3 regions of the Shewanella sp. GXUN23E genome follow, and region 1 is predicted to be linked to each of the others. Evidence: predicted binding sites of a transcription regulator. Region 1 holds the regulator's gene; each other region holds the start of a gene.

Evidence for each region. Region 1 encodes LexA, which represses DNA repair genes until DNA is damaged. Its sites were predicted from a motif close to TACTGTATNNNNATACAGTA; they were not measured.
Region 2: the regulator LexA is predicted to act here: its motif matches at 1,418-1,437, upstream of recA (recombinase RecA).
Region 3: the regulator LexA is predicted to act here: its motif matches at 2,111-2,130, upstream of ACRRUX_RS03705 (YebG family protein).

Annotation. Positions count from the first base shown of each region.
Region 1 is NZ_JBOZWP010000003.1:45,648-49,933, forward strand. It holds gene plsB (glycerol-3-phosphate 1-O-acyltransferase PlsB) at 1-1,444, opposite strand, end outside; gene lexA (transcriptional repressor LexA) at 1,603-2,223, shown strand; gene ACRRUX_RS03970 (cell division inhibitor SulA) at 2,220-2,708, shown strand; partial or broken gene coxB (cytochrome c oxidase subunit II) at 3,085-4,188, shown strand; gene ctaD (cytochrome c oxidase subunit I) at 4,219-4,286, shown strand, end outside.
Region 2 is NZ_JBOZWP010000005.1:227,793-232,078, forward strand. It holds gene mutS (DNA mismatch repair protein MutS) at 1-1,231, opposite strand, end outside; gene recA (recombinase RecA) at 1,599-2,654, shown strand; gene ACRRUX_RS07340 (regulatory protein RecX) at 2,663-3,103, shown strand; gene alaS (alanine--tRNA ligase) at 3,280-4,286, shown strand, end outside.
Region 3 is NZ_JBOZWP010000002.1:337,935-342,220, reverse strand. It holds gene ACRRUX_RS03720 (MlaD family protein) at 1-611, opposite strand, end outside; gene ACRRUX_RS03715 (paraquat-inducible protein A) at 580-1,221, opposite strand; gene ACRRUX_RS03710 (paraquat-inducible protein A) at 1,211-1,870, opposite strand; gene ACRRUX_RS03705 (YebG family protein) at 2,152-2,448, shown strand; gene ACRRUX_RS03700 (GAF domain-containing protein) at 2,457-2,915, shown strand; gene proQ (RNA chaperone ProQ) at 3,178-3,825, shown strand; gene prc (carboxy terminal-processing peptidase) at 3,853-4,286, shown strand, end outside.

The DNA.
Region 1 (4,286 bases):
GAAAATTCTGCAGATTGATAGGCTGACCGAAATTTACATAACCCTGGCCGAAGTTACCCAATTTTCGAATGGCACCAAACACCTGCCAAACCGACTCTTTTTCCTTCTTCTTACCACTGAGTTCTTTGTGATATGTAGCCACTTCCATTACATGGTCATACCCCAGATACACAGGCACCAAAGTCACCGGGCGTTCAATACCGCGCAATACACTGTTGACCGTCATCGCCAGCATTCCGGTTTTAGGTACCAACAAACGACCGGTACGTGAGCGACCACCTTCGGTGAAATACTCTACCGAATAGCCTTTGGCAAACAGCTGATCCAGATACTCGCGGAACACTGCGGTATAAAGCTTATTACCGTTGAAACTGCGACGGATGAAAAATGCGCCACCACGGCGGAACATAGGACCGGCTGGCCAGAAGTTCAGATTGATACCGGCCGCAATGTGCGGAGGCACCATGCCCTGAAAGTACAGAATGTAAGACAGCAGCAAATAATCCATATGGCTGCGATGGCAAGGCACATAGACAATTTCATGGCCATCATGATGTAACTGGCGTACATGCTCGGCACCTTTGATATTGATGCCCTTATACAATTTATTCCACAACCAAGTCAAAATACGCTCAGCGATGCGCACCAGCGAGTCAGAATAGTCCGCCGCGATTTCATCCATATACTCAATGGCGCGGGCTTTCGCCTCAGCTTCGGAAATCTGCTTGGATGCGGCCTCTTCTTCAATAGCCCGCTTGATATTTTCAGCATTCAGCAACGAATGGAACAACGCCTGACGGTTAGGCAGCGCAGGTCCTGTCATCACCTTACGCTGACGACGGAAGTGCACTCTGGCGACTCTGGCAAGCTTGTGAGCAATGGACTGATCCGTGCCGTGCTCATCTGCCATATAGCGCAGAGATACTGCATTGGAAAACTGAATAAAGTTGTGACGCCCAAGGAACAGAATCATCAGGGCTTTGCGCAACCAACTCGGGTCTTCGCGTTCAAGCACTGCAGCCTTCATGGTGTCATCATCTTTACCCGGAGTCCGTCCCCAAAACAGACTCACAGGAACCAACTGCACATCCAGCTCACTGTCCTGACGGTGTAATTCCAGCAACTGGGTAAACGCCTCAAGGAACGGTTCGTTGCCCGCTCTGCGACCAAACAGCGGTTTGGCACCTTCCAGACACACCACTCTTGGGATCATTCGCCCTTTCAACATCAAAGGTTCGTTTGGACTGGGCAACCCCAACTGCTGGCTGATATTCAGCAACACGTTCATATCACTGAAGGACGATGTCTTCAGGACATAAATCATCGGCCGCTCGGGATCCAGATTCAGATCATCGAACGGGCGCTGTGGCACGGTAATAGTGTGAACCAGCTTATCCTGGATCCACCTGAGGGATTTCAACCAAAAAGAGTCTTGTTTGGACATTATTTGCTGCAATCTACATCACATTGAATTGTGACATAGAATATCAGACATAACCCGCCCAGCGCCACGCACTCTCAACTAACAGAATTGAACAATACTTGCACTGCAAAAAATACTGTATATACTGACAGGTACTGTATGAAAAAACAGGGACCGACATGAGACCGCTGACGCCACGCCAAGCCGAAATTCTTGAGCTGATTAAACGCAACATTGCCGATACAGGCATGCCCCCTACCAGAGCAGAAATCGCTTCAACATTGGGTTTCCGCAGCGCCAATGCGGCTGAAGAGCATCTTAAGGCCCTGGCCAAAAAGGGCTACATCGAGATCATGCCCGGCACCTCCAGAGGCATTCGTCTGCCTCAGGAAGAAGCACAAAATGACGACCCTGGGTTGCCATTGATCGGGCAGGTTGCTGCCGGCGAACCCATTCTGGCGCAGCAACATGTGGAAAATTACTATCAGGTTGATCCTGCCATGTTCCATCCCCATGCTGATTTTCTGCTGCGGGTGCGCGGTGACAGTATGAAAGATATCGGCATTCTGGAAGGCGACTTGCTGGCAGTCCATAAAGTACAGGATGCCCGCAACGGACAGGTTGTAGTCGCCAGAGTGGAAGACGATGTCACCGTCAAGCGCTTCGAAAAGAAAGGCAATGTCGTTTATTTGCACGCTGAAAATGCTGCCTACAGCCCTATCAAGGTAGATCTGACCTGCCAACACCTAACCATTGAGGGTTTGGCTGTTGGAGTCATTCGCAATGGAGACTGGCTATGAACAAACTCGTCGGCACTGCCCCCCGCCATCCAGGCTTGTGGCGCTCTCACAGCAGTGACAGCGACGCAGGACGGATCCTGACACTGCAAAGTGAAAATCGCGGGCTGAGTGAGTTGCACAGCTGTGCTCCTCAACTGGCACAACTGAGTCAGCAGGGCCGCTGGATTGTTCTTATCAATGCTCCCAAGTTCGAATATCGTCAGCTATTAGCGAAGGCCGGTGTGCGTATGGACAGAATCCTGCTGGTTCGTGGCAGAGATGAAGTTGAAACCTTATGGGCGATGGAAAGAGCACTGACAAGTGGTACGTCCAGTGCAGTGATAGCTTGGAGTTCGCCTCTTGATGAAAGGGATCAACGCCGCTTGCAATTGGTTGCCAAAAGCGCCAGAGCAATAGGATGGTTAATTGAAGATGTGAATGCTCACTCACAATTCAGACATGAGCACCGTTTGATCAACACGGTAAAATTGCAAAACTTTCACTGAGCACTCAGTCTGTATTTTCCCACCAGGCCCCTTGATAGGGGCCTAACCGTTTATATTCCCCTGAAAAATTTCATTTGCGCCTTGAGCTTGATCAATATTTGCGCAGCAAGTAATGTAAATTTAAAGGGCAAATTTTCTGCCCAACTCTCCTCTAATAAAACTGACCGGAAGAAGTTGGTAGCAGAATTAAAGTCAAATGGACGGCGATTAGTGTGTCGTTTTGCTGTCGGTATACCGTGTTCAAATGAAGCGCGGTGCCGAATACACTAACAGTCTCATTGCTTTTTGTGGGAACCGAAGAGTTAACATAGAGCAGAGATTTACTGTGTGACTCTTCTTTGTAGTTGCGGTTGCAATTATACAGAGGAGATGTCTTTTGAAGCATTGGCTGTATCTTTTAGTAGGGCTGTTTGCCCCTGCACTGACGGCATCGGAATTGCCGCTCAATATGACCCAGGGGGTCACAGAAATCAGCAATAAAGTCTATGACCTGCATATGACTATTTTGCTGATCTGCTGTGCCATTGGCGTGATTGTATTTGGATTGATGTTTTATTCCATGCTCAATCACCGTAAATCCAAAGGTGCCGTTCCGGCACAATTTCACGAAAGCACTAAAGTTGAAATAATCTGGACCCTGATCCCATTCCTGATCCTGATTGGTATGGCGATACCTGCCACCAAAACCTTAATTGCCATGGAGGACACCAGCGATGCCGATATTACTGTGATGGTTACCGGCTCTCAGTGGAAATGGCACTACAAATATTTTGATGAAGACATCGAATTCTTTTCGATATTGTCGACCCCCAGAGATCAAATCGACAATCAGGCTCCGAAAGATCCCCATTATCTGCTTGAAGTGGACAAACCTCTGGTGTTGCCCACCAATAAAAAAATCCGCTTTCTGGTGACCTCTGAAGACGTAATTCATTCTTGGTGGGTACCTGCTTTTGCCGTTAAAAAAGATGCAAATCCCGGCTTCATCAACGAGGCCTGGACCAAAATCGAGCAGCCTGGAACCTATCGAGGCCAGTGTGCTGAGTTGTGCGGTAAAGATCATGGCTTTATGCCTATCGTTGTTCAGGCTATGCCGGAAGCCGAGTTTGCTGCGTGGGTCACGGCGCAGAAGCAAGCCGCATCGACTGCCGCGGCTCAGGCCGAGGCGGCACTCAGCCAAACTCTTTCCAAAGAAGAATTGATGACTCAAGGCGAACAGGTTTATCTGGCTCGCTGCGCTGCTTGTCATCAGCCTAATGGTGCCGGCCTGCCCGGCGTATTCCCCAGCCTGCACAAGAGCCCGGTTATTCAGGGCCCAGTAGCCGGACACCTCAATATCGTCATTAATGGTAAGCCGGGAACGGCTATGCAGGCCTTCGGTAAACAGCTGACAGCTCAGGAAATTGCCGCCGTAATCAGCTACGAGCGCAATGCCTGGGGTAATGACAGCGGCGATCTGGTTCAGGCCGCAGATGTCAGTAACTTTGAGAAATAACGGGGAGCGCACAAGATGACAAGCACGACTCACGATACCAATACCGTCTTGGACCCCGCATCTCATGGTGATGAACATCATGA
Region 2 (4,286 bases), on a different contig from region 1:
ATTCATATTGCTCGGGAAACTCTCCCAGCATCGATGCCAGACGGCGTAAATAGTCGCTCTGACAACTGCTCAGCATACTCTGCAGCTCTGGCAGCATGCCCAGTGCCTGACGTAAACGGGCGAAATCCCTGGGACGGGCGCTGCGCAGCGCAAGACGGGCCATGATCCGCTCGACATCCCCCAGGGCTTTAAGCGTGTCATGAACATCGTTGTACAGACCCGATTGCAGCAACTCCTGCACGCCCTGCTGGCGCGAACGGATGGCTTCATGGTTACGCAGTGGCTGATGCAGCCAGCGCTGCAGCATGCGACTGCCCATCGGGGTTGCGGTGGCATCCAGTACCGAAGCCAGCGTATTGTCACGACCACCGCCAAGGTTGACCGTCAGTTCCAGATTGCGGCGGGTGGCGGCATCCAGCACTATGGTGTCGCTTTGGTTGAAGCGCACGATGGAATTGATGTGGGGCAGTGCGGTGCGTTGGGTATCTTTAACATACTGCATCAAACAGCCAGCGGCCTGCAGTGATAAGCGGGCGTCGCTGATGCCGAAGCCACGCAGATCTTTGGTGCCAAATTGCTCCAGCAGCAGCCTGATGCAGGTGTCGTAATCAAATTCCCACTCAGGGCGGCGGCGCTTGCCCTTAATAGTATTAATCAGCTGCATCTGACTGAAATCTTCGCTGTACAACAACTCCGCAGGATTGGTGCGTTGCAGTTCAGCTTCCAGTGACTCAGTGGTTTCAAGCTCGGCAATCACAAAGCGACCGGAGGCAACATCCAGGGTGGCGTAGCCGTAGCCATGCTTGCCTTCGTAGATGGCAGCCAGCAGGTTATCCTGTCGCTCCTGCAATAAGGCTTCGTCAGTGAGTGTCCCCGGGGTCACAATGCGTACTACTTTACGTTCGACCGGCCCCTTGGATGTCGCAGGATCGCCCACCTGTTCACAAATCGCGACCGATTGACGCAGTTGTACCAACTTGGCCAGATATCCCTCAACGGCATGATAGGGAATGCCCGCCATCGGGATCGGATCGCCACCACTTTTTCCTCTGGCTGTTAGGGAAATACCAAGCATTTCAGATGCTTGCTTGGCATCATCGTAGAACAGTTCATAGAAGTCCCCCATACGATAAAACAGCAGCATCTCGGGGTGCTCTGCCTTCATCGTCAGGTACTGACGCATCATGGGGGTATGCTTTTCCAAATCGGTGGTATCAATTTCAGCCGTCATTGCTGCGGGTTTGCCTTTGGTTATGCCGTCAGGTGTTCAACAGAGCTATGGCTGTTGGGAAGCGGCAGTCAGTCGAAGTGGCGCAGATCTTAACAATATTCGGTGCAGATGTGATGAGGCTGGATGAATTATCTGATGAGAATTTACCCACTGAAAGAGATAAAAATAATTTTATACAGTACTTGATACTGTATGACTGTACAGTATACTAGTTTGCAGTTGGTCATCCGGTGCGTGAGCTGGATTTTGATTTTGTTTCTTGCCGGAGCCAAATCAAAAGACACTGCTTCGGGTGCGGTGAAACGATTATACGCTATTGTCTATTGTGGTGAATGAACACCATAGTAAGTGATTGAAGGATTTGTTAATGAACGAGAACAAACAGAAAGCGCTGACAGCTGTCCTGGGCCAAATTGAAAAGCAGTTTGGTAAAGGCTCCATCATGAAGCTGGGCGATAACCGCACCATGGACGTGGAAACGATTTCAACCGGTTCTCTGTCTCTGGATATCGCACTGGGTGCAGGTGGTTTACCTCTGGGTCGTATTACTGAAATCTATGGCCCTGAATCTTCAGGTAAAACCACACTGACTCTGGAGCTGATTGCAGCCGCTCAGCGTCAGGGCAAGACCTGCGCCTTTATCGATGCCGAGCACGCACTGGATCCTGTGTATGCCAAAAAGCTGGGCGTGGATATCGACAACCTGTTGTGTTCTCAGCCAGATACCGGTGAGCAGGCGCTGGAGATCTGTGATGCGCTGGCACGCAGTGGTGCGGTAGACGTGATCGTCATCGACTCGGTTGCTGCATTGACGCCCAAAGCTGAAATTGAAGGTGAGATGGGGGATTCGCACATGGGTCTGCAGGCCCGTATGCTGTCTCAGGCCATGCGTAAGCTGACCGGTAACCTGAAGCAATCCAACTGTATGTGTATTTTCATTAACCAGATCCGTATGAAGATTGGTGTGATGTTCGGTAACCCGGAAACCACCACAGGTGGTAACGCACTGAAGTTCTACGCCTCGGTACGTCTGGATATTCGCCGCACCGGCGCCATTAAAGAAGGCGACGCGGTTGTCGGTAACGAAACTCGTGTGAAAGTGGTGAAGAACAAGATTGCTGCGCCATTCAAACAGGCGGACTTCCAAATCCTTTACGGTCAGGGGATTAACCGCACCGGTGAACTGGTGGATCTGGGTGTGGCGCACAAGCTGGTAGAAAAATCCGGTGCCTGGTACAGCTACAAAGGTGACAAGATTGGTCAGGGCCGTGCCAATGCCGGTAAGTTCCTGACAGACAATCCTCAGATTGCAGCAGAAATTGAGCAGCAACTGCGTACACTGCTGCTGAGTTCTGCTGAAGCCGGTGCCCCTACTGCCAGTGGCGATGAAAATGTTGACCTGGAAACTGGTGAAGTCTTCTGAGCCAGGATGTGAAACAAACCGCGCTGGCAATGCTGGCGCGGCGGGACCATTCCCGGGCTGAGCTTAAGGCCAAATTGCTGGCCAAAGGGTTTGATTCAGTCGATGCCGATATGGCCATGGATTATTGTGAGTCCATGGGATATCTGGATGATGATCGTTATGCGCAAATGCTGTTGCAAAGCCATATCAGCCGTGGTCATGGGCCTGCTAAAGTGAAGCAGGCTTTTATGCAGAAGGGCATTCCTGCAGAACTGAGCAACACAGTGATGAATCATTGTGACTGTGACTGGTATCAGTTGGCCCGTGATAAAGCCCAACGTAAATTTGGCGCTGCCGGTAAGCTTGAACATAAAGAAAAGGCCAGACGGGTCCGTTATTTAATGGGCCAGGGCTTCAATTATGATCAGGTTGCCCATGCACTGGAATATGACCCTTATACAGATGACTGAAGGCGCCGATGGTGCCTTCTTTATTTTCAGCTATTCTTTTGCTCTTCCTGTCCCCCGCAATTAACAAACAACACTGGTTGTTGGCCGCTTGTCTGCTTATAATGCTGGGCATTTGAGGGTGAGTGTGTACACTTACTCATTTGCTTAATTTCAAGACATCCATTCAGGAAGATTTCATGTACAAAACCACTGCAGAGCTGAGAAGCGCATTCTTGGCGTTTTTCGCCAGAAATGGTCATCAGGTAGTCGACAGCAGTTCGCTGGTTCCGGGCAATGATCCAACCCTGTTGTTCACCAACGCCGGGATGAACCAGTTTAAGGACGTGTTCCTGGGATTTGACAAGCGCAGCTATTCCCGCGCCACCACAGCGCAGCGCTGTGTGCGTGCCGGTGGTAAGCACAATGACCTGGACAATGTGGGTTACACTGCCCGTCACCACACTTTCTTTGAAATGCTGGGTAACTTCAGCTTTGGTGATTATTTCAAGCATGACGCTATCCGTTTTGCATGGACCTTCCTGACAGAAGATCTGAAGCTGCCAAAAGAGCGTCTGTGTGTGACGGTATATGAGACAGACGACGAAGCTTATAACATCTGGAAAGAAGAGATCGGCGTACCGGAAGATTGCATTATCCGTATTGGTGACAATAAAGGTGCACCTTATGCGTCTGACAACTTCTGGCAGATGGGTGACACAGGTCCTTGTGGTCCTTGTACTGAAATTTTCTACGATCATGGCGACCATATCTGGGGCGGCCGTCCTGGTACACCGGAAGAAGATGGCGATCGTTTCATCGAGATCTGGAACATCGTATTTATGCAGTTTAACCGTCAGGCTGACGGCACTATGGATGCGCTGCCAAAGCCTTCTGTAGACACCGGTATGGGGCTTGAGCGTATTGCGGCAATTCTGCAGGGTGTGCATTCCAACTACGAAATCGATATTTTCACCAAGTTGATCGCCAAAGCTGCAGAGATCATTGGCGTTGAGGATCTGAGCAACAATTCGCTGAAGGTGATTGCTGACCATATCCGCTCCTGCGCTTTCCTGGTTTCCGATGGCGTGATGCCATCCAACGAAGGTCGTGGTTATGTGCTGCGCCGTATAATTCGCCGCGCAGTGCGTCACGGTAACAAGCTGGGTGCGACTGATACTTTCTTCTACAAGCTGGTACCAACATT
Region 3 (4,286 bases), on a different contig from region 1:
TGATCTTTGATAAAGGCGCTGATACTGATGCTTTGATCGGGTTCCAGTTTGTAGCTGACCACATCCCCGACCGGGATTTGACGAAAGAATACCTGAGAGCCGACATCGACAGACCCAAGTTGGGCGGCTTTGAGATCCACCACCATGCCGCGCTCTCCGGGCAGCATTGCCGGCGCTTCGTTGAGGGCGACAAAGTCGGTTTCGGATTCGCCTGTGCCCGGTTGAACGGCGATATAATTACCGGAAAACAGGGCATCGAGGCCCTCGACACCGCTGATCGAGGCTTTTGGGGTGACCAGCCAGAATTGGGTACCTGTCTTCAGAAACGGCTGGGCGCGGTAATCCATCAGTACTTTCACATCGACGCCTGACAGGTCACTGTCCAGTCCTATGTCCACTACTTTACCTATGTTCAACCCCTGATAACGCACCAGCGTTTTGCCGACATCGATACCACTGGCGCTCGGAAAGTGGATCTCGATTTCAATCCCTTGTTCCCTGAGGCTTTTAATTCCCAGCCAGGCGCCGAGAGCCAGGGCCACCAAGGGCAGCAGCCAGATGGGGGAAAAGAGTTTCTTTTTAACGATTTTCGGCGGTTGAGCTTGCGTCATCTTGAGCTTCCAGTCGATCCCAGAGTAAACGTGTGTCCAGCACTTTGGCAGCGAGTTGAGTAAACAGAATCACCAGGGCAAATGCAGTGGCTGCGGGCCCGGGTTTGGCATCCATCAGTTGCCCCATATTCACCAGGGCAACGGTAATGGAAATCACGAACAGATCCAGCATGGACCAGCGACCTATCCATTCAATAATGTGAAACCCCGTCATCAGTACCCGTTTGGGAATGGGTAACTTGAAGGTGATGGCGGTGAGGTAGATTGCCAGGCCGATGATTTTGAGCCAGGGCACTGCGATACTGGCGGTAAATACGATAATGGCGATGGGCAGCATATCCAGATGGATAAGGTGCGCGATACCTGAAAATATGGTGTCGTAGGCAATCTTGCCCTGACTGGTCAATATGGTAATAGGGTAGATATTGGCGGGGACCAGTAACACTGCGGCGGTGATCAGCAGCGCCCAGCTTTGCTGCAGGCTGGCCAGATTGCGGCATCTCAACGGTGTGCCACAGCGGGGGCAATGACCGTCAGCGACCTTATTATTGCGCTGGCACACGGGGCACAGGCACAGGCCTATGTCTTTGCCCTGAAGACTAGTGGTCATCCAGAAAACTCCACATGTGCTGCTGGTCGTACTCCCTCAGCAGAAACAGCACTGACAAAAACAGCATGGTGAAACAGAAGGTGCCAATATTGAAATAAATATCCGCATGATCCGAGAGCTGAAAAGCAGAAACCAGAAAACTGATGAGATAGATTTCCAGCATACTCAGCTGGGTCAGCAGACTTTGTTGGGTCAGCAACAATTTCAGCAGTGCCCGTCCCCAACCTGTGTTGAGGGCGTATTTCACCAGCAGGATTTGGCTGAGAATCGACAGGATTAATAAGCCGGGGGCGATAACTGCCGCCACCATGACGGCAATGGCTACTACAGGAAATCCCTGCTCCAGCACCGCAGCTGCGCCGCCAAAGACTGTAGTGGTACGCACTGAGCCGAAAAACTGCAGTTCCATCACCGGCAGCAAATTGGCTGGAAGATACAGCAACAGCGCTGCCAGACAGATAGCCAGCATGCCATTAATCGAGCAATAGGGCGTATCATACAACGCTGTGTGACACCGGGGACATAATGCTCTGACACCCTGAGGCAGCACATGTCGGCTAACCACCAAATCGCAGGAGCGGCACAATACCACTGGTGGTAATAAGCCACTGTCGCGTTGGGTTGAATGTCGGGGAAAGTTTGAATCCATCTGTAAGTCAGCGACCCTGGGTCCTGTTATCCGATTGTCCTGAGCTCAAAAGTATAAGTTACCAGCATTATTGGCGCATCACCCGCTGAAACGGTCAGAGTGTTACAAATTCTTGCTGCCGATAGTGGCTGGCGTCACGGAAATCCGGCTCCATACTAATTGTTTTACGTTGAAATATCAGTAATTAATTCTGAGTCGGCGGTTCTGGTTGATATTGAGTGGCGGACTGTGTCACTATTTTACTGTATATAAAAACAGTGTTCGCTAATACGGGGTAAATCATGGCGGTCGTGATTCAATATGTCGTGGTAAGAGAAGGGGTTGAGAAGATGACGTTTACTTCTAAAAAGGAGGCGGATGCATATGACAAAATGCTGGATATCGCCGACAACCTGCTGCCTTTTCTTCAGCGTTGTGAAATAGAAGTTGCCGAAGCCGACTGGGAAAAGCTGGCTTTTTATATGGCAAATCAGAAAGATGAGCTATCATCCTTGCTTAAAGGTGGGGCACCGGTTAAGGCCCAGTCCCCAGAGACTCCCAAGAAGACCGCTCGCAAACCGGCGGTAAAAACCGACTGAGGAATTGCATGAATCAGGTATGTTATGACTCTCTGAACCGTCAGGCTGAGGCTTTGTTGGGTGGTGAATCCAATATGATTGCGGCCATGGCTAACTTTTCCGCACTGATTAATCAAACGCTGCCGGATCTTAATTGGGTAGGGTTTTACATCAAACAAGATGAACAATTGGTACTGGGCCCGTTTCAGGGCAAAGTTGCCTGCGCCAGAATTCCCTGGGGTAAAGGCGTGTGCGGAACCAGTGCGGCCACGGATTCCACCCTGCGGGTGGATGACGTGCATCAGTTTGAGGGGCATATTGCCTGTGACAGCGCCAGCAATGCCGAAATCGTTATTCCGGTGCACCATGCCGGTGAAGTGATTGCGGTGCTCGATATCGACAGTCCTTTGCACAATCGGTTCAGCGCAGACGATCAGCAGGGACTGGAGATACTGGTTAAAACCCTTGAAATTGCATTGTTTGCTTAAACATTGACCGCTTTAATGTAAATCATGGTCGCATTCACCTGAGTGCGGCTTATAATAAGCGGCCATGTCCTGTATCGAGGTCGTTGCCTGCCCTTGGCGAGAGCAACTCCATAGGGTATGTTTGGGTTACGGAAACAGCCCGTAACAGAATGATTTTTGACGCTAAGTGATATCACTTGGCAATATTGACTGATTGAATCGGCATTGTGGGTACAACAAATGTTTACCGTTGCTGATTTGCAATATAACTGTGGAAGTAATGATGGAATCAACAGAAAAGTTGACCGACACCAACGCTATTCTGGCGTATTTGTATGAAACATTTCCTTTGTGCTTTATCGCTGAAGGTGAAACTAAGCCGCTCAAGATTGGATTGTTTCAGGATTTGGCTGATAGGTTGGCTGATGATTCCAAAGTCAGTAAGACCCAGTTGCGCGTAGCCCTGAGACGCTATACTAGTAGCTGGCGCTATCTGAAGTGCATCAAAGAAGGCGCACAGCGTGTTGATTTGGATGGTAATCCTTGCGGTGAACTGGAAGCTCAACACATTGAGCACGCTCAGGCAACGCTGAAAGAAAGCCAGGATAAAGCCCGCGCCAAGCGTGCAGAGCAGGCCAAGAAAGACAACGCCGGCAAGAAACCTGCTGCCAAAGCCAAGAAAGAGTTTACCAAGCCTCGCCCAGCCAAAGCCAAGCGTCAGGATAAGCCAATGACCAAGAAGGCGCCTGCCGTGGTGGAAAATCTGGTGCCTGCACAGCTGAGCGAGCTGAAACCAAATCAGCGTGTTAATGTCAAACTGGGTATGACACCAGTGAAAGGACAGGTTGTCGACATTAACAAAGAGGATGTTCACGTACAGCTGGATACCGGTCTGACTGTAAAAGTACGTGTAGAGCACATCCTGGTGTAATCAATATCGTAAAGGAGTAACTTGTTGATGCGAAAACTGACTATTGCCGCGTCCATTGCAACCATGTTTGTCGGGATGTCGGCGTGGGCCATTTCCCCGGCAATTCAAGTCAACGAGTTACCCACGCTTACGCAAGAGCCACAACATAAAGTGGCGAGCAAGCGGGTAACCGGTCTGTTGACCCGCTCTCATTACCACAGATTCGATCTGAATGACGCATTTTCCCAGCAGATTTTCGATCGTTATCTGCAGCAGATGGATTATCGTCGCAACGTGCTGACTCAGGCCGATGTTGACAGCTTTAATGCGTTTCGCGACCAATTCGACGACATGCTGAAAAGCGGCGATCTTGATAAGGCGTACCAGATGTACGATCTGGCGCAGAAGCGTCGATACGAACGATTTGTTTACGCGCTGTCATTGCTTGATGAGCCAATGGATTTCAATAAGCCCGGTGACGC